DNA from 3 places in the Mesorhizobium sp. M0615 genome. Region 1 is predicted to be linked to each of the others. Evidence: predicted binding sites of a transcription regulator. Region 1 holds the regulator's gene; each other region holds the start of a gene.
What was found. The regulator PhoB, encoded in region 1, activates phosphate uptake and scavenging genes when phosphate is short. The targets are predictions, from matches to a motif close to TGTCATNNANCTGTCAT.
Positions count from the first base shown of each region.

Region 2: ugpB (sn-glycerol-3-phosphate ABC transporter substrate-binding protein UgpB) is a predicted target of PhoB. The motif match lies at 1,895-1,911, and genes of this name have one in related genera.
Region 3: NKI46_RS22120 (RNA degradosome polyphosphate kinase) is a predicted target of PhoB. The motif match lies at 2,096-2,112, and genes of this name have one in related genera.

Region 1 covers NZ_JAMYQI010000010.1:325,190-331,036, reverse strand. The annotation lists gene xylF (D-xylose ABC transporter substrate-binding protein) at 1-694, opposite strand, end outside; gene NKI46_RS20120 (ROK family protein) at 961-2,196, shown strand; gene phoB (phosphate regulon transcriptional regulator PhoB) at 2,227-2,916, opposite strand; gene phoU (phosphate signaling complex protein PhoU) at 2,933-3,637, opposite strand; gene pstB (phosphate ABC transporter ATP-binding protein PstB) at 3,679-4,503, opposite strand; gene pstA (phosphate ABC transporter permease PstA) at 4,521-5,837, opposite strand; gene pstC (phosphate ABC transporter permease subunit PstC) at 5,834-5,847, opposite strand, start outside.
Region 2 covers NZ_JAMYQI010000008.1:111,408-117,254, reverse strand. The annotation lists gene ugpA (sn-glycerol-3-phosphate ABC transporter permease UgpA) at 1-450, opposite strand, end outside; gene ugpB (sn-glycerol-3-phosphate ABC transporter substrate-binding protein UgpB) at 522-1,832, opposite strand; gene NKI46_RS15740 (bifunctional diguanylate cyclase/phosphodiesterase) at 2,310-4,757, shown strand; gene tlpA (thiol:disulfide interchange protein TlpA) at 4,857-5,549, opposite strand; gene argH (argininosuccinate lyase) at 5,584-5,847, shown strand, end outside.
Region 3 covers NZ_JAMYQI010000012.1:50,751-56,597, reverse strand. The annotation lists gene NKI46_RS22120 (RNA degradosome polyphosphate kinase) at 1-1,940, opposite strand, end outside; gene NKI46_RS22115 (zinc-finger domain-containing protein) at 2,175-2,420, shown strand; gene NKI46_RS22110 (FAD-dependent monooxygenase) at 2,440-3,678, shown strand; gene NKI46_RS22105 (TIGR02117 family protein) at 3,899-4,564, opposite strand; gene NKI46_RS22100 (amino acid ABC transporter ATP-binding protein) at 4,670-5,473, opposite strand; gene NKI46_RS22095 (amino acid ABC transporter permease) at 5,558-5,847, opposite strand, start outside.

The DNA.
Region 1 (5,847 bases):
CCGTCAGCGCGGCGACAACGCCGCCGGCGGTGCCGTCATTGGCCGCAACCACGGCATCGACCTTGTTGTCATTGGCGGTCAGGAACTGTTCCATGTTCTTCTGGGCGTTGGCCGGCAGCCAGCCATCGGTATAGGCCTCGCCGACATTCTTGATCTTGCCCGAGTCGATGGCTTCCTTGAGCACTTCCATTGAGCCCGAGAACAGGAAATCGGCATTCGGATCCGAGCCCGAGCCCTTGATGAAGACATAGTTGCCTTCGGGCTTCGCCTTGAACACTTCGCGGGCCTGCATGCGGCCGACTTCCTTGTTGTCGAAGGTCAGGTAGAAGACGTCCTTGTTCTCGATCAGGCGATCATAGCCGACGACCGGAATGCCTTCGTCCAGCGCCTTCTGCACCGCCGGGCCGATGGCCGAGGCGTCCTGCGCCAAGATGATCAGCGAGTTGGCGCCCTGCGAGATCAGGCTTTCGACGTCGGTCAGCTGCTTGCCGGGATTGGACTGCGCGTCGGCCGAAATGTACTTGTCGCCGGCGGCTTCGATCGCCGTTTTCATCGCCGCCTCGTCGGTCTTCCAGCGCTCTTCCTGGAAGTTCGACCACGACACGCCGATGACCTTGTCCTTCGCCTGCGCGACCGACATCAGCGCCAGCGACATGGCGACACCCGCCAGCATGGCGGCTGCAAATCTGTTCATTATAACCCTCCCTGCGCCGCCCACGGCGCGACAAAACCGGCCCGAAGGCCTGCACAAAGAGGCTCCATTTTTTCGAGCCTCGAAAAAATACTGGTTCAATGATAAGGCACTGTCAACATCGATTATGATGGATTCTGATGGCGTTGCCGAATTTTTTCGAGCTCCGCAATAAACAATGACAGGGCTGCCGGCGTCTGCCAATATTTGGCTGGTGCCGTCGAACGCCTTCACTATCATGAGGCGCGAGGAGGCCGGGAGGAAAACAAATGTCGGTTGGGATCCGCCACGACGATCTGCGCCGTCGCAACCGTGCGATGGTGATTTCGGCCGTGCGCCGGGCCGGCCAGCCGTCGCGGACCGAGATTGCGGCGACCACCGGCCTCAGCCATTCGACGATATCGGCAATCTCGTCTGATCTAATTCAAGAAGGCATCCTGATTGAAGGCAAGCCTGGCGAGACCGGCTCGCTGAAACGCGGCCGGCCGCAGGTCGGCCTTGGCCTCAACCCGGAAGCGGCGGCGGTCATGACCGTGGTGCTGTCGCTGAACTTCCTCTCCGTCACCGTCATCGACTATGCCGGCCAGGTGGTCGCGGAAGAACAGCGCCGGCTCGACACGCTGACCATGCCGCGCGACGAGCTGATCGGCGAATGCGTAGCAATCGTCGGGCGGCGTCTCGCGGACCCGGACCTCGATGTCCAGAGCATCGCCCGCATTGCCATGGGCATCCAGGGCATCACCGATTCGCAGGCGCGGGCCATGCTGTGGTCGCCAATCACGCCACTGACCGACATTGCCTTCGCCGACATGTTGGAAGCGGAATTCGGCATTCCTGCCACCATGGAGAACGACTGCAATATGATGGCGGTGGCCCTGCAATGGCGCCAGCCCGAGCGCTACCGCGACAATTTCATCGCGATCCTCTTGTCGCACGGCATCGGCATGGGGCTGGTGCTGAAAGGCGAACTGTTCACCGGCACCCATTCCTCGGGCGGCGAGTTCGGCCACATGATCCACCGTCCGGGCGGCGCGCTCTGCCGCTGCGGGCGGCGCGGCTGCGTCGAGGCCTATGCCGGAAACTACGCCATCTGGCGCAGCGCCAAAATGATGAGCGAAGATGCCGAGCCGGTCGATATCGGCGACGCTGATATGCGCGCACTCGCCGCGCGCGCCCGCGAAACCGATGGCCCGGAGCGCGAAGCCTATCGCAAGGCCGGTGAGGCGCTCGGCTTCGGCCTCGGCAGCCTGTTTGCGCTGATCGACCCGGCGCCTGTCGCCATGGTTGGCGTCAGCGCCGCCGCCTTCGACCTGATCGAGCCGGCATTGCGCGAAGCGATCGCCCAGACCGCCGGCGGCCAGCACTCGAAGTCGATCTCCTTCGACACCGAGCCCAACGAGCTGCCGCTGATCCGCGAAGGCTGTGCCATGCGCGCGCTCGGCTTCGTCGATCAGGAGATTTTCGCGCCGGGCATTCAGGCGAAATCCGGCAAGCATGTCGCCTGAATGGCCGGCAACGGCGCGACGCGCAGCATCCTAGTCTTCCCTGATCGCGTAGCCGGCGCCGCGAATGGTACGGATGACATCCGGCATGCGGCCGTTGTTGACCGCTTTGCGTAAGCGCCCGACATGGACGTCGACGGTTCGCTCGTCGATGTAGATCGTCTCGCCCCAGACATTGTCGAGCAGCTGGCTGCGCGAGAACACGCGGCCGGGATGGCGCATCATGAATTCGAGCAGCCGGAACTCGGTCGGTCCGAGCCTGATCTCGCTCTTCTTGCGGTAGACACGGTGCGACTCGCGGTCGAGCACGATGTCGCCGACCTTGAGCACGCTGGACAGCACTTCCGGCTTGGCCCGGCGCAGCAGCGCCTTCACGCGCGCCATGAACTCCGGCGTCGAGAATGGCTTGACCAGATAGTCGTCGGCACCGGTGGACAGGCCGCGCACGCGATCGCTTTCCTCACTGCGCGCGGTCAGCATGATGATCGGCAGCCGCTCGGTTTCGGGCCGCACTCTAAGCCGCCGGCAGAGCTCGATGCCGGAAACAGCGGGCACCATCCAGTCGAGCACCAGGAGATCGGGCACGTTTTCCTGCAGGCGGATCTCGGCCTCGTCGCCGCGTGTCACCACCTCGACGTGATAGCCTTCGGATTCGAGGTTGTAGCGGAGGAGCACGCCTAGCGGCTCCTCGTCCTCCACGACCATGATGCGTGGCGCGATCATAGGCAGTTCACCCTCATCAGGCCGGCGTGGCCATCGCCGTCTCGTCCTGCTTCGGACGATTGGCGGGCAATTGCTGGCCGGTCAGCACATAATACGCATTTTCGGCGATGTTGGTGACATGATCGCCGATGCGCTCAAGATTCTTGGCGCAGAACAAGAGATGCGTGCAGGCGGTGATGTTGCGAGGGTCTTCCATCATGTAGGTCAAGAGCTCACGAAACACGGACGTGTATTTGACGTCGATGCGCTCGTCGTCATTCCTGAGTTTTGCAAGAGCTGCCGCATCGGTGGCGGCATATTCCTCGACGACGCCTTGCACCTGGATCAGCACCAGCTGCGCCATGGCATCGATGGAGTGCGAGAGGTCGCGCGGCGTGACGCTCAAGCCCACGGTGCCGACGCGTTTGGCGATGTTCTTGGCGAGATCGCCGATGCGCTCGAGGTCGCCGGCCATGCGGATCGAGCCGACCACGGCGCGCAGATCGTTGGCCATCGGCTGGCGCTTGGCGATCAGCGTGATGGCGCGGTCGTCCAGTTCGCGCTGGCGCGCATCCATGATGGCGTCGTCGGAAACGACACGCTGTGCCAGCGCATTGTCCGAATTGAGCAGCGCCCTGGTCGAGCCGCTGACCATCGAGCCTGCCAGATCGCCCATGTCGCGGATCAGCTTGCTGATCTGCCCGAGCTCTTCATCGAAGGAGGCGACGGTATGTTCACCCATGATCTTGGTCCTCGTGCCTGAAAATTCACCCGCCGGACGGCTCAGCCGAAGCGGCCGGTAATGTAGTCCTGGGTGCGCTTGTCGTCGGGGTTGGTGAACATCTTGTCGGTGGCGCCCTCCTCGACGAGATAGCCGAGATGGAACATCGCCGTGCGCTGCGACACGCGCGCCGCCTGCTGCATCGAGTGGGTGACGATGACGATCGTGTAGTTCTGGCGCAGTTCGTCGATCAGCTCCTCGACACGGGCGGTGGCGATCGGATCGAGCGCCGAGCAGGGCTCGTCCATCAGGATCACCTCCGGCGACACGGCGATGGCGCGCGCGATGCACAGGCGCTGCTGCTGGCCGCCGGACAGGCCGGTGCCGGGCTCCTGCAGGCGGTCCTTGACCTCGTTCCAGATCGCAGCCTTCTTCAGGCTCTGCTCGACGATCTGGTCCATGTCGGACTTGCGCTTGGCCAGCCCATGGATGCGCGGGCCGTAGGCGACGTTCTCGTAGATCGACTTCGGGAACGGGTTGGGTTTCTGGAACACCATGCCGACGCGGGCGCGCAGTTCGACGACATCGATGTTCTTGTCGTAGATGTCGTCTTCATCGAGCGTGATCTTGCCGGTCACCCGCGCCGAATCGATGGTGTCGTTCATGCGGTTGAGGCAGCGCAGGAAGGTCGACTTGCCGCAGCCGGACGGGCCGATCAGCGCCGTCACCTGGTTCTGGCGGACGTCGAGATTGACGTCGAACAACGCCTGCTTCTCGCCGTAGAAGACGCCGACCTTGTCGCCGCGCATCTTGATGACTTCGTTCGACTTGGCGTTCATTTTGTCGCCCACTGCATTCTCAAGGGACTGTTCGGTCATGATGTTCATACCAAATTGCCTTTTTTCTACCAGCGCCGCTCGAACCGGCGCCGAAGCACGATCGCGGTGATGTTCATGGCCATGAGGAAGACGAGCAGGATGATGATGGCGCCGGACATGCGCTCGACAAAAGCGCGCTCAGCCTCGTTTGCCCACATGTAGATCTGCACCGGCAGCGCGGTCGCCGGATCGAAAGGCGTCGTCGGATAATCGGCGACGAAAGCGACCATGCCGATCAAGAGCAGCGGTGCTGTCTCGCCGAGCGCACGCGCCAGGCCGATGATGGTGCCGGTAAGGATGCCTGGGGCGGCAAGCGGCAGGATGTGGTGGAACACCATCTGCATCTTGGAGGCGCCGAGCCCGAGCGCTGCCGAGCGGATCGACGGCGGCACCGCGGCAAGGGCGGCGCGCGTGGCGATGATGATGGTCGGCAGCGTCATCAGCGTCAGCACCAGGCCGCCGACGAAGGAAGCTGAGCGCGGCATGCCGAGGAAGTTGATGAACACGGCAAGGCCGAGCAGGCCGAAGACGATCGACGGCACAGCCGCCAGATTGTTGATGTTGACCTCGATCAGGTCGGTGAAGCGGTTCTTCTTGGCGAATTCCTCGAGATAGATCGAGGCGGCGACGCCGATCGGCAGCGCCAGCAACAGCACGATCACCATCATGTAGAACGAGCCGATGATCGCCACGCCCATGCCCGACGTTTCGGGCCGGCTGGAGGCGCCATAGGTGAACAGGCCGGTGTTGAAATGCTCGGCCATCACGCCGTCGGCCTTGAGTTTGTTCATCCAGTCGATCTGCTGGTTGGACACCTTGCGGCGCGCTTCATCGACGCCGAGGTCGATCTGGCCCTTGAAGGCCGAGTCGAGATTGGCGGCAGCCAGGATGTCGACATCGCGCGTCGTGCCGATCACCGAGGGATCGGCGGAGAGGATGTCGCGCAGCTGGACCCGCGCGCCTTCCGACAGGAAGCCCTTGAGCTTCAGCATCATCGGCTTGTTGGCCGGATCGATGCCGAGCTTGGCCACCAGCGCGTTTTCGGCGAGCTTGGGATAGTTCGCCTTGATCAGCACATTCGGGTCTGTGGCACGCTTGTTCGAGGGGTCGATGACCTTCTCATCGAAGGTGATCGGAAGCGTCACCGTCGTCTGCCAGAAGGCGGTGTAGCCTTTCGAGACGATGGTGATCAGCATGATGGCCAGGAACGCCAGGCCGACCGAGATCGCAATCACGCCATAGATGCGGAACCGGCGTTCGGCGGCATAGCGCGCCTTCAGCCCGATGTCGCGGCGCGGACGCGCGACGGCACCCGCCATCGTGTCCAGGGGGATGTCGGTCATTCGTACTGCT
Region 2 (5,847 bases), on a different contig from region 1:
CAAAGGATCCCAGGCAATGCCGAGACCTCTCAAGGCGTAGGCCAGCGAACCGATCGAGGGGTTGAACAGAAACAGCCACAACATGCCGGCAATCGCCGGCGCCACCGCATACGGCCAGATCAGCAGCGTGCGATAAAGGCCTTTGCCGCGCACCACCTTCTCGGCCATGACGGCAAGCAACAGGGCCACACCCATGGCGACCATCGCGGTCGCCAGAGAGAACACCAGCGTAACTTTGATCGAGTTGAGGTAGGCCGGGTCGGCCAGCACCTTGCGAAAATTGGCGAGCCCGACGAACTTGCTCTTCAGCCCGAACGGGTCTTCCCTAAGCATCGACTGGTAGAGCGCCTGCCCCGTCGGCCAGTAGAAAAAGATCAGCGTAATGGCGAGTTGCGGCGCCACCAGCAGGTAAGGCAGGGTCTTGTTGGGAAAGACGACGCGTGGAGACAGTGTGGTTCCCTCGCTGTTCAGGAAGTCGTCCACGCGGGTCCGCGTGGACGAGGTTCAACTGACAAATCGCTTCAATTTCCGATCGCTTCCTGAATCGCCTTGTTGCCGCGTGCGACCGCGTTGTCGAGCGCCTGCTGCGCAGTCTGCTGGCCGGCCAGCATCTTCTCGAACTCCTCGTTCTCGATGTCGCGCACCTGCGGCAGGTTGACGAGGCGCACGCCCTTCGAGTTCTCGGTCGGCGCCTTGCCCAGCATCTGCAGGATCGGCGTCTCACGGCCCGGATTCTTGTCATAGAAGCCGGACTTCTTGGTCGCCTCATAGGCAGCGAGCGTCACCGGCAGATAACCCGACTTCTGGTGCAGATACTCCTGCACTTCGGTCTTGGACAGGTAGGAGAAGAACGCCGCGACGCCCTTGTATTCCTCGTCCGATTTGTTGCCGAACACCCACAGGCTGGCGCCGCCCGGCGTGGTGTTCTGGGGCGCGCCCTTGGCGTCACTATCATAGGGAAGCTGGCCGATGCCGTAGTTCATGCCCGACTTGACGATGTCACCGAGACCCCCCGACGATTCGGTGAAGATGCCGCATTCTCCGGCAAGGAAGATCTGCTTGGCTTCGGATGTACGGCCGCCATATTTGAAGGTGCCGTCCTTGGCCAGATCGGCGAGCGCCTGGAAATGATTGACGAAGATCGGCGCATTGATCTTGAGCTCGACGTCGGTTCCGGCAAGTCCGTTCTGGTTGGTGCCATAGGAAACGTCGTTCCAGGCCGCGAAGGCCTCAAGGTGGATCCAGGTCAACCAGGTCGAGGTATAGCCGCAGGAAGCGGCGCCGCTCGCGTTGATCTTCTTGGCGGCTTCCCACACCTCGTTCCAGGTCTTTGGCGGGTTGTTCACATCAAGCCCGGCCTTCTGGAAAATATCCTTGTTGTAGTAGAGGATGGGCGACGAGGAATTATAGGGGAAGGACAGCATGGTCCCGTCCGGCTTCGAATAGTAACCGACGATGCCGGGCAAATACTGGCTCTTGTCGAAGGTCACGCCGGCGCTGGTTAGCACATCGGCCACCGGTTTGATCGCACCTTCGGCTGCCATCATGACGCCGGTACCCACGTCGAACACCTGGATGATGTCGGGCGCTTGCCCCGCACGATAGGCAGCGATGCCGGCATTCAGCGTTTCGGGATAGGTGCCCTTGAAAACAGGGAGAATTTCATAGTCGCTCTGGCTGGCATTGAAATCCTTGGCGATCTTGTCGACCACCTCGGCATTCGCGCCGGTCATGGCATGCCACCAACTGATCTGGGTGGCGGCGAAGGCGGAGGTGGTGGAAAGCAGGGTCAAGGTGGCGGCAACACCGGCCGCAAAGCCGAACAACTTCATGTTTCATCTCCCGTTTGTCATTGGCGAAAGGGGCACTCCCGCAAAGGCAATATGTGTCGCTGATGACAATCGGACAACGGATTTGTTGCTGTTTCGTGAATTTCATACCCGGCTAACTTCGCGCCCCCTCGCTCTGCAACGAGGACAGAGACAAATGCCAAGCCGGCTCAGCGATACATGGGCGCGGTGGGCCTGCAAGGATCGCCGACCGCCCAGCGATGCGTGAAGGGCCCGCGTGACAGCGCCACGCACCTGCACCGTGCGGCCGCCATACCGGCGCTCGGCCAGATCGAGATCGGCCGAGCGGCATCGCGCCAGGCGCTGCTGTAACCGTGCGTCTGGAATGAGACAGGATCGCCGCAAGGTACAACCCGAAAAACCCGCTGTAGTTGTAGTTCGCATAACCGATTCTTCGTCAAGCGCGGCATACTAATCAAGTGGACGGCTTGATTGCTGTGGGAGAGCAGGTGGGGCGAGATGCTGACGGTCTATAATTGTATCGTGCATGAGCACGATCTGAGACTGGTCGCACTGGCAGCGCTCATTTGCGGTATTTCTTCCTTCTCGGCGGTCAACCTGCTTCGCCATGTCGACCGCTCGAGCGAGCGCAACCGCTATACCTGGCTGATGATAGCAGCCACTTCCACCGGCTTCGGTATCTGGGCGACGCACTTCATCGCAATGCTTGCCTTTTCTCCCGGAATCCCCAACGCCTACAATACGGAAATGTCGGCGCTTTCGCTCGCCGGTTCCGTCGCCCTGACCGCTGCGGGCATGTGGATCGCCACCTTGCGCCGGGGCATCGACTACCCTCTGGTCGGCGGCGCGGTCCTCGGCGCTGGTATCGCCGCCATGCACTATATCGGCATGGCCGCCTTCGAGGTCGAAGGGCGCATCGTCTGGAACCCGCTGCTGGTCGGCGTCTCGGTGCTGACAGGCGTCACCCTCGCCGCGCTGGCGCTGCTGGTCGTGTTGCGACGGCCGTCCATGCAGGCCACAATCGCCGCCGCCATCCTGTTGACGCTGGCGATCTGCAGCCTGCACTTCATCGCCATGGGCGCGGTGTCGATCTTCCCGGACTCCTCCATCGAGATATCGCAGTTCACGGTCGAACCGGTGTCGCAGGCCTTCGCCGCCGCTGCAGTCAGCATGGCTATCCTGGTGCTTTCAGCCGCAGCATTGTGGATCGACCTTCGCTTCCGGCGTCACAAGCTCGAGGCCGAGCGCATGCACGGCCTCGCCAACGCCGCCGTCGAGGGGCTGATCGTCTGCGACGGCGCCCGCATCGTCAGCGCCAATGACAGCATCGCGGCACTCACCGGCATTGCGCCGGAAGTGCTGAACGCGATGCTGCTTGGCGACCTCTTCGGCGAACGCACGGCGGCCGGCATGTCCGACTGCAGCGGACTGGCACAGGAAGCCGAACTCAGAGCCCATGACGGCGCCACCATCCCCGTCGAACTTATCGCCAGGAGCATCGACTATTGCGGCAAGCGGCACAGCGTTGTCGCCGTGCGCGACATCCGCGAACGCAGGAAGGCCGAGCAGGAGATCCTGCGCCTCGCCCATTTCGACCCGCTGACCGGGCTCCCCAACCGCCGCAGTTTCTCCGGCCGGCTCGAGGCCGAAATTGCCGCAATGGACCGCGGCGGCAAGGGCGGGCATCTTGCGCTGCTGCTGCTAGACCTCGACCGCTTCAAGGAAGTGAACGACCTGTTCGGGCACGGCGCCGGCGATGCCATGCTGCAGAAGGTGGCGCTATGCGCCTCCGCCGTGCTCCGCCACGGACAGATGCTGGCGCGTCTCGGCGGCGACGAGTTCGCCATCATCGCTCCGAACCTTCCCGATCCGCAGGCGGCCGGCCGCATCGCCGAGGCGGTGCTGGCGGCCATGCGCGAGGAAAACCGGCTGTCGGTCGGTGGCGGGCTGGTGTCGGCCAGCATCGGCATTGCACTTTATCCGCTCGACGCCGATGAGCCGACACTCCTGGTCAGCCACGCCGACACCGCGCTCTACCGCGCCAAGGCCGAGGGCAAGGACACCTACCGTTACTTCGAGGCCTCGATGGGCGCCGAGGCGCGAGACCGGCGCGTGATGGAGCACGAACTGCGCCAGGCGATGGCGCGCGATGAGTTTCGCCTCGTCTACCAGCCACAAAAGGAGATCAGCAGCGGGCGGATGGTTGGGTTCGAAGCGCTGATCCGCTGGCATCATCCGCAGCGCGGCGACGTGTCGCCGGCGACCTTCATCCCGGTGGCCGAAGACAGCGGCGTCATCATCCAGATCGGCGAATGGGTGCTGGCGACGGCCTGCGCCGAGGCAGCGCGCTGGAAGAACCCTCTCACCGTCGCGGTCAATGTCTCGGCGGTGCAGCTCCACAATCCGAATTTCAGCCGCAAGGTGCATGAAGTCCTGCTCGGCTCCGGCCTGACGCCCGGCAGGCTCGAACTCGAGATCACCGAAACGGCGCTGGTCAAGGACATGCCGCGCGCGCTGGCGACCTTGCGCCAGGTGAAGGCGCTTGGCGTGCGTGTGGCGATGGACGATTTCGGCACCGGCTACTCCTCGCTGTCCAATCTCCGCGCCTTCCCCTTCGACAAGATCAAGATCGACGGCTCATTCATCAAATCAGTCGACAGCAACGGCCAGGTGGCAGCCATCGTGCGCGCCGTTCTGGGGCTTGGCCGCGGTCTCGGCCTGCCGGTTCTGGCCGAGGGCGTCGAGACGCTGGGCGAGCTGAAATTCCTCGACGCCGAGGCCTGCGAGATCGGCCAGGGCTACTATCTAGGCCGGCCGAGCCCGATCGAGGCGTTCAGCGAACTGACCGGCGTCGCGGCGCCGGCGGCACACGACGACGCCAGCGTCAAACAACGCGGCGGCAGCATCTTGATGCTGCCGCCGGCGGCGGCCCTGCGCTCAGCCTAGAGCAATTTCAGGAAAAGTGTGAAACGGTTTTCCGTCCGAAATTGCGTCGAAACAAAAAAGTTAGCGCGGGTAGCCGTTTCGATGAAACGGTGAACCGCTCTAAGGGGCGAGTGCGGCCTCGACCAGGCGCTTGGCATCCGGTCCCGACCATTCTGCCGGTCCGTTCATATGCGCGATCAGGCAGCCTTCGCCGTCGATCAGCATGGTGACGGGGAGGCCTAGCGCCAAGCCACGCGTCTTGACGTCGTTGAACAGCGCCAGCGTCGAATCGCGGTAGTAGCCGAGCGACCCGATGCCGATATCGGCGAGGAACTTCTTCGGCTTCACATCGTCGCCGGCATCGACATTGACCGCGACCACTTCGAAGGCATCGCTGCCCTTTTCCTTCTGCAAGGCGTCGAGAGCCGGCATTTCGGCGCGGCAGGGCGCGCACCACGTCGCCCACAGGTTGAGCAGCACGGTCTTGCCGGCATGATCGGCGATCGTCATCGGCTTGCCGTCGGGACCGTTGAAGGCGAGACTTTTCAGCGATTGCGGCGGATCGGCGGGCAGCAATGCCGCCACCTGGCCGGTGGCCGCGGCGGCAACCTTTTTGGCGCGGTCGCTCTTGGCGGCGCAGGCGACGTCGTCCTTGCTGTTGCCCGCGCCGGCCGCAGGTGCGCTGCCGGTGGCTGCGTTGTTGCCAGACCCGCTCTCGCTGACATATACCGCGACCACGCCGGCCAGCACGCCCGCCAGCAAAGCGGCGAGGATCAGGCGCGGGGCCGGGAAGTATCTGCTACCGTCTGCCATTTTCTAAGACTGCTCCGGAGCACGGGTTATAGCGATGAGCGACAAGAAGGCCAGCAACCAGATGTGGGGCGGACGTTTTGCCTCGGGTCCGGCCGCGATCATGGAAGCGATCAACGCGTCGATTTCGTTCGACCGCAAACTCTATGCGCAAGACATAAGAGGTTCGATCGCCCACAGCGAGATGCTGGCTGAAACGGGCATTATTTCGGCGGCCGATCAAGAAAAGATCGCTCACGGGCTGAACACGATCCTGAAAGAGATCGAGGCCGGCACGTTCGAGTTCTCGACCCGGCTGGAA
Region 3 (5,847 bases), on a different contig from region 1:
ATCGGCACCATGGTCTCGACGCGGCGGTCGAGATTGCGTGGCATCAAGTCGGCCGAGGCGATGTAGACGATCGCCTCGTCCGACGGCAGGCCATGGCCGTTGCCGAAGCAGTAGATGCGGCTGTGTTCGAGGAAGCGGCCGACGATCGACTTGACCCTGATGTTTTCCGACAGGCCGGGCACCTGCGGCCGCAGGCAGCAGATGCCCCGCACGACGAGATCGATCTCGACGCCGGCACGGCTGGCGTCATAGAGCGCGTCGATGATGTTGGGATCGACGAGCGCGTTCATCTTCATCCAGATGCGCGCCGGACGGCCAGCCAGCGCGTAGGCGACCTCGTCGGCAATGTGCTTGAGGATACGGCTGCGCAGCGTAAACGGCGAGATGGCGATCCGCATCTCATCGGTCGGCTCGGCGTAGCCGGTGATGAAGTTGAACAGCTGGGCGACATCGCGCGCGATCGTCGGATCGGTGGTGAAGAAGGACAGGTCGGTGTAGATGCGCGCGGTCACCGGATGGTAGTTGCCGGTGCCGAGATGTACATAGTTGCGCAGCTTGCCGTCCTCACGCCGCACCACGAGCGACATTTTCGCATGGGTTTTCAGTTCGAGGAAGCCGAACACGACCTGGACGCCGGCGCGTTCGAGGTCGCGCGCCCAGCGGATGTTGGCTTCCTCGTCGAAGCGCGCCTTGAGCTCGACCAGGGCGGTCACCGACTTGCCGGCCTCGGCCGCGTCGACCAAGGCGCGCACGATCGGGCTGTCGTTGGAGGTGCGGTAGAGCGTCTGCTTGATTGCCACCACCTCCGGGTCGGCCATTGCCTGGCGCAGGAACTGGACCACCACGTCGAAGGATTCATAGGGGTGGTGGACGACGATGTCCTTCTCGCGGATGGCCGCGAAACAATCGCCGCCATGCTCGCGGATGCGCTCGGGAAAGCGCGGATTGTAGGGGGTGAACTTCAGGTCGTCGCGCGGCACGGCGACGATCTCGGAAATCTGGCTGAGCGCCAGCGGGCCGGTCAGAACGCTGATGCGGCTCGAAGAGACGCCAAGCTCGCCGGCGACGAACTCGCGCAATTCACCGGGCATCGACTTGTCGAATTCGATGCGGATGACCGAACCGCGGCGGCGCCGCTTCAGCGCCGTCTCGAACAGGCGCACGAGATCTTCCGACTCTTCCTCGACCTCGATATCGCTGTCCCGGATGATGCGGAAGGTGCCGGAACCCTTGACCTCATAGCCGGGGAACAGCTTGCCGATATAGAGGCCGACAGCCTCCTCCAGTGGAATGAAGCGAACGTGCTGCTTGCGGTCGGGCAGGCGGATGAAGCGCTTCAGCGCCACCGGCAGGCGCAGAAGCGCGCTCATCTCCTCGCCATTCTTGCGGTGGCGCAATTGCAGCGCCATCGAGAAGCCGAGATTGGGAATGAACGGAAACGGATGCGCCGGGTCGATCGACAGTGGAGTCAGGACCGGGAAGACCTGGTCCTGGAAATGATCTTCCAGCCAGACTTTCTCATCCTTGGTCAGTGCATCGCGGGTGATGCTCTCAATGCCTTCCTTGTTGAGCAGCAACATCAGCGCCGAAAGGCTGTTCTGCTGGTCCTCCTGCAGCCGCTCGACCTCGCGCAGCAATTGTTCCAGCTGCTGCTCCGGCGTGCGGCCGTCGGGGCTCTTGAGCGCAATGCCTTCGCGCACCTGGCCGGCAAGGCCGGCGACGCGGACCATGAAGAATTCGTCGAGATTGGCGGCTGAAATCGACAGGAAACGGACGCGTTCGAGCAGCGGATGGTGCTGGTTCTGGGATTCCTCGAGCACACGCCGGTTGAACTGCAGCCAGGAGAACTCACGGTTGACGAACCGATCGGGGTTGCCGCCCTCGGGGCTCGCCACCTCGACATTGATGAATTCGCTCTGCACCGGCTTCAGTTCGTTCATGGTTCCTGCTCTTCCCCCGCCAACCGTCCCTTGGAGCGCCGCTGGACGTGCCATGCCTCTAACACGCTTTTGTGGCGCATGACCCTTCGGCGAAAACCGTTCCGATTTCAGGGACATGCACTTAACCGGCTCAACGTATCCTCTGACAGGCTTTTGCGACAGTTTCATTTCATCGATCTTGCAAACAGGCCTGTTATGTTCCAGATGCTTTTCGACGAGATCAAGGAGACGACGATGGCAGGCGGTTCCATTCCCCATTTCCAGAACGATGCGGGCCATCCGGCAATCGACATCGGCGTCAAGGAATTCATGTGCACCGGCGCCAACCCGCCCTTCGACCACCCGCATGTGTTCCTCGACATGGGCGACGACAATGAAAAGGTCTGTCCCTACTGCTCGACGCTCTACCGCTATTCGGCGAAGCTGAGGGCGACGGAAACGCTGCCGGCCGGTTGCCTTTATATCGACCAGGCCGCCTGATCCTTCCGCGACAAGCCCGATGGAAGACATCAGGTCCCGGCAGGTCATAATCGCCGGGGCCGGCATCGCCGGGCTGACCGCTGCCCTTGCCTTCGCCGGACGGGGTTATCCGGTAAAGCTGATCGAACAGGCACAGCACCTAGACGCGGCCGGCGCCGGCATCCAGCTTTCGCCCAACGCAACACGCATTCTTGGAAAACTCGGCGTGCTCGACCGGCTGCTGCCGGCAGCGTTGCGGCCGGAAGCGGTCGTGCTCAAGGACGCCGGGACGCTGCGCGAACTGGCGCGGGTACCGCTTGGGCAAGCCGCCGAAGCGCGCTGGCAGGCGCCTTATCTCGTCGCTCACCGCGCCGATCTGCAGGCAGCGCTGCTGGCGCAAATGGCGGAACGGCCAGAGATTGAGCTCATAACCGGCGCCCGCGTGACCGGCATCGTCAAAGACGCGCAATATGTCGCCGTGACCGCCGAAGTGGACGGCCGCGAGATCGAGGCACGCGGCAAACTGCTGGTCGGCGCCGACGGCGTCTGGTCGGCGGTCAGGGCGCAACTCGCAGGCGAGGACTTCGTCAAAAGCCGTTTTTCGGGCGAACTCGCCTGGCGGGCTACAATCGCGGCCGACGGTGCGGCCGGAGAGGCCTTTGCCGCGATCGGCGCCGCCGACTGCGTCACCACGTTCCTGCATCCAGGCTTCCACATGGTCGCCTATCCCGTCAGCAAAGGCCGGGCCTTCAATCTCGCCGCATTCACCAAGGGTGAGCGCATGGCCGAAGGTTGGTCGGGCCATGCCGATCCCGCGATCCTCACGGCTGCCCTGCGCGGCACCGCGCCGGGCCTGACGAAGCTTGTGGCACTGGCTGGCCCATGGACGGCCTTTCCGATCCACACCGTCGAACAACAGCGGTGGACGAGCCCGCGGGGCATCGCGCTGATCGGCGACGCTGCGCATGCGATGACGCCGTTTGCCGCACAGGGCGCGGCAATGGCGATCGAAGATGCCATCACGCTTGCCGACGCTATCGCCGATTTCCCTGGCGATCTGCCCAGAAGTTTTCAAATCTGGGAAAATCTTCGGCGGCCGCGTGTCGCCAAGGCCGCGCGTCGTGGGGCCGTAAACCGCCTCGCCTGGCATGCTGCCGGCCCGGTGGCGATCGCCCGCAATCTGTTCCTGGCCATGCGCTCGCCCGACAAGCTCGCCGCCGACCTCGACTGGCTCTATGGATGGCGAGCGGACACTCGGCAGTCTAGATCGTCGACGTAGCGATCCTTCCCACTCCCCTCTGTCCTGCCGGACATCTCCCACTCAAGGGGGGAGATTGGATGTCGCCGTCGCCTTCGCCAAAATCGCCGGCGTTGCAGACAGGAGCGCGGGCAAAACGGCTGATCTCCCTCTTGCGGGGGAGATGGCCGGCAGGCCAGAGGGGAGTGCTGTCCCGCTGACTTCAAAAGATCCAACACTGTCGCGGTGCGATGAAGGACTGCTAGTTATAAAACCGCATCGACAAGCCCAGCGAGGCCGGCAGCGGGTTCCACCAGCCGGTGCGCAGGCCGGCGGTGCGCAGGCCGGCGGCTGTCCAGGTGTTGCAGCCGACAAGCGCGTTGAAATGGCCGTTCGCCTCGAAGAAGCGGTCGACGCTGGAATGGGCGGCGTTCTCGATGACGACCGGACCATGCGGCCCTTGCTGGAAACTCGCGTCGATATAGTTGAGCAGCGCTGCAAAACGTTCCTCATCGATGTCGAAACCGGTGACAGCAGGGTGCGGCTCGGCGATGGCCCCGGCGATATCGACATGCATGACCGAGGCGTCCAGTGTCAGCGCCTTGAGGACGGGCACTGCTTTCAGCTGCGACCAGCTCGGCGTCTCCAGATAGAAGGCCCGGCCGCCCCAGCCAAAGACGATGTAGCGCACTTCCGGGGCGTCGACAGGGATGCCGGCAGCGACCAGGAAATGGAAGCGCCGGCGCACCTCGTCATCGACGGGAATGGCAATGTCGGTGTGGATCGGATTCTCCAGCACCAGAATATGGCGCGTGCCCTCACCCGCCGCTGACGCCGGCCACAGCGGACGCGGCACCAGCGTGCCGAGCGTGGCAGCGAGCGCGACCACGATAATCAGCATGGCCACGAAACGCAGGGCTTTTCTCATGCGGCGGCGGCTTTGTGTTTCAATGGAGAAGATCAACCCCGACCCCAGATAGCAAAAGAGCCCGGCCGCATTACGGCCGGGCTCTTTTGGTTCGCATGAAAATGCTCAGTGCAGGATCTGCGACAGAAACAGCTTCGTGCGCTCGTGGCGCGGATGGTCGAAGAACTCGGCCGGCGTGTTCTGTTCGACGATCTGGCCCTGATCCATGAAGATCACCCGGTTGGCGACCTTGCGGGCAAAGCCCATTTCGTGAGTGACGCACAGCATGGTCATGCCTTCCTCGGCCAGGCCCACCATCGTCTCCAGCACTTCCTTGATCATTTCGGGATCGAGCGCCGAGGTCGGCTCATCGAACAGCATGATGCGCGGGTTCATGCACAGCGAACGCGCGATCGCTACGCGCTGCTGCTGGCCGCCCGACAGCTGGCCCGGATATTTGTTGGCCTGTTCGGGGATCTTGACGCGCTTGAGGAAGTGCATGGCGATTTCCTCGGCCTGCTTCTTCGGCGTCTTGCGCACCCAGATCGGCGCCAGCGTGCAGTTCTCCAGGATGGTCAGATGCGGAAACAGGTTGAAGTGCTGGAACACCATGCCGACCTCGCGGCGCACCTCGTCGATCTTCTTGAGATCGTTGGTGAGTTCCTTGCCGTCGACGATGATCTTGCCCTTCTGGTGCTCTTCCAGCCGGTTGATGCAGCGGATCATGGTCGACTTGCCCGAGCCCGAAGGACCGCAGATGACGATGCGCTCGCCGCGCATCACCTTGAGGTTGATGTCCTTCAGCACATGGAACTCGCCATACCATTTGTGCATGCCGATGATGTCGATTGCGACATCGGTGGTCGAAATGTGCATCTTCTTGGCATCGACCTTGATCTCTTCGGCGCTGACGGCGTTTTCTATGACCATGGCAGGTTCCCCTTTTTGTTCTGTCTTTTAGCTATGATGCATGTCGTTGTCCCAAAACCGCTAAACACTTTTGGGCGACATGCATCAACGTTTGTGGCCGGTGTCGAGCCGGCGTTCCGTATACATCGAATAGCGCGACATGCCGAAGCAGAACAGCCAGAAGACGAAGGCAGCGAAAATCAGGCCGGACTTGGTGGTCTGCGGCGTCGCCCAGTTGGGATCGGAGAAGTTCTGCTTGACGACACCGAGTAGGTCGAACATCGAGATGATGATAACCAGGCTTGTGTCTTTCAACATGCCGATGAAGGTGTTGACGATGCCGGGTATGACCAGCTTCAGCGCTTGCGGCAGCACGATCAGGTTCATCTTCTGCC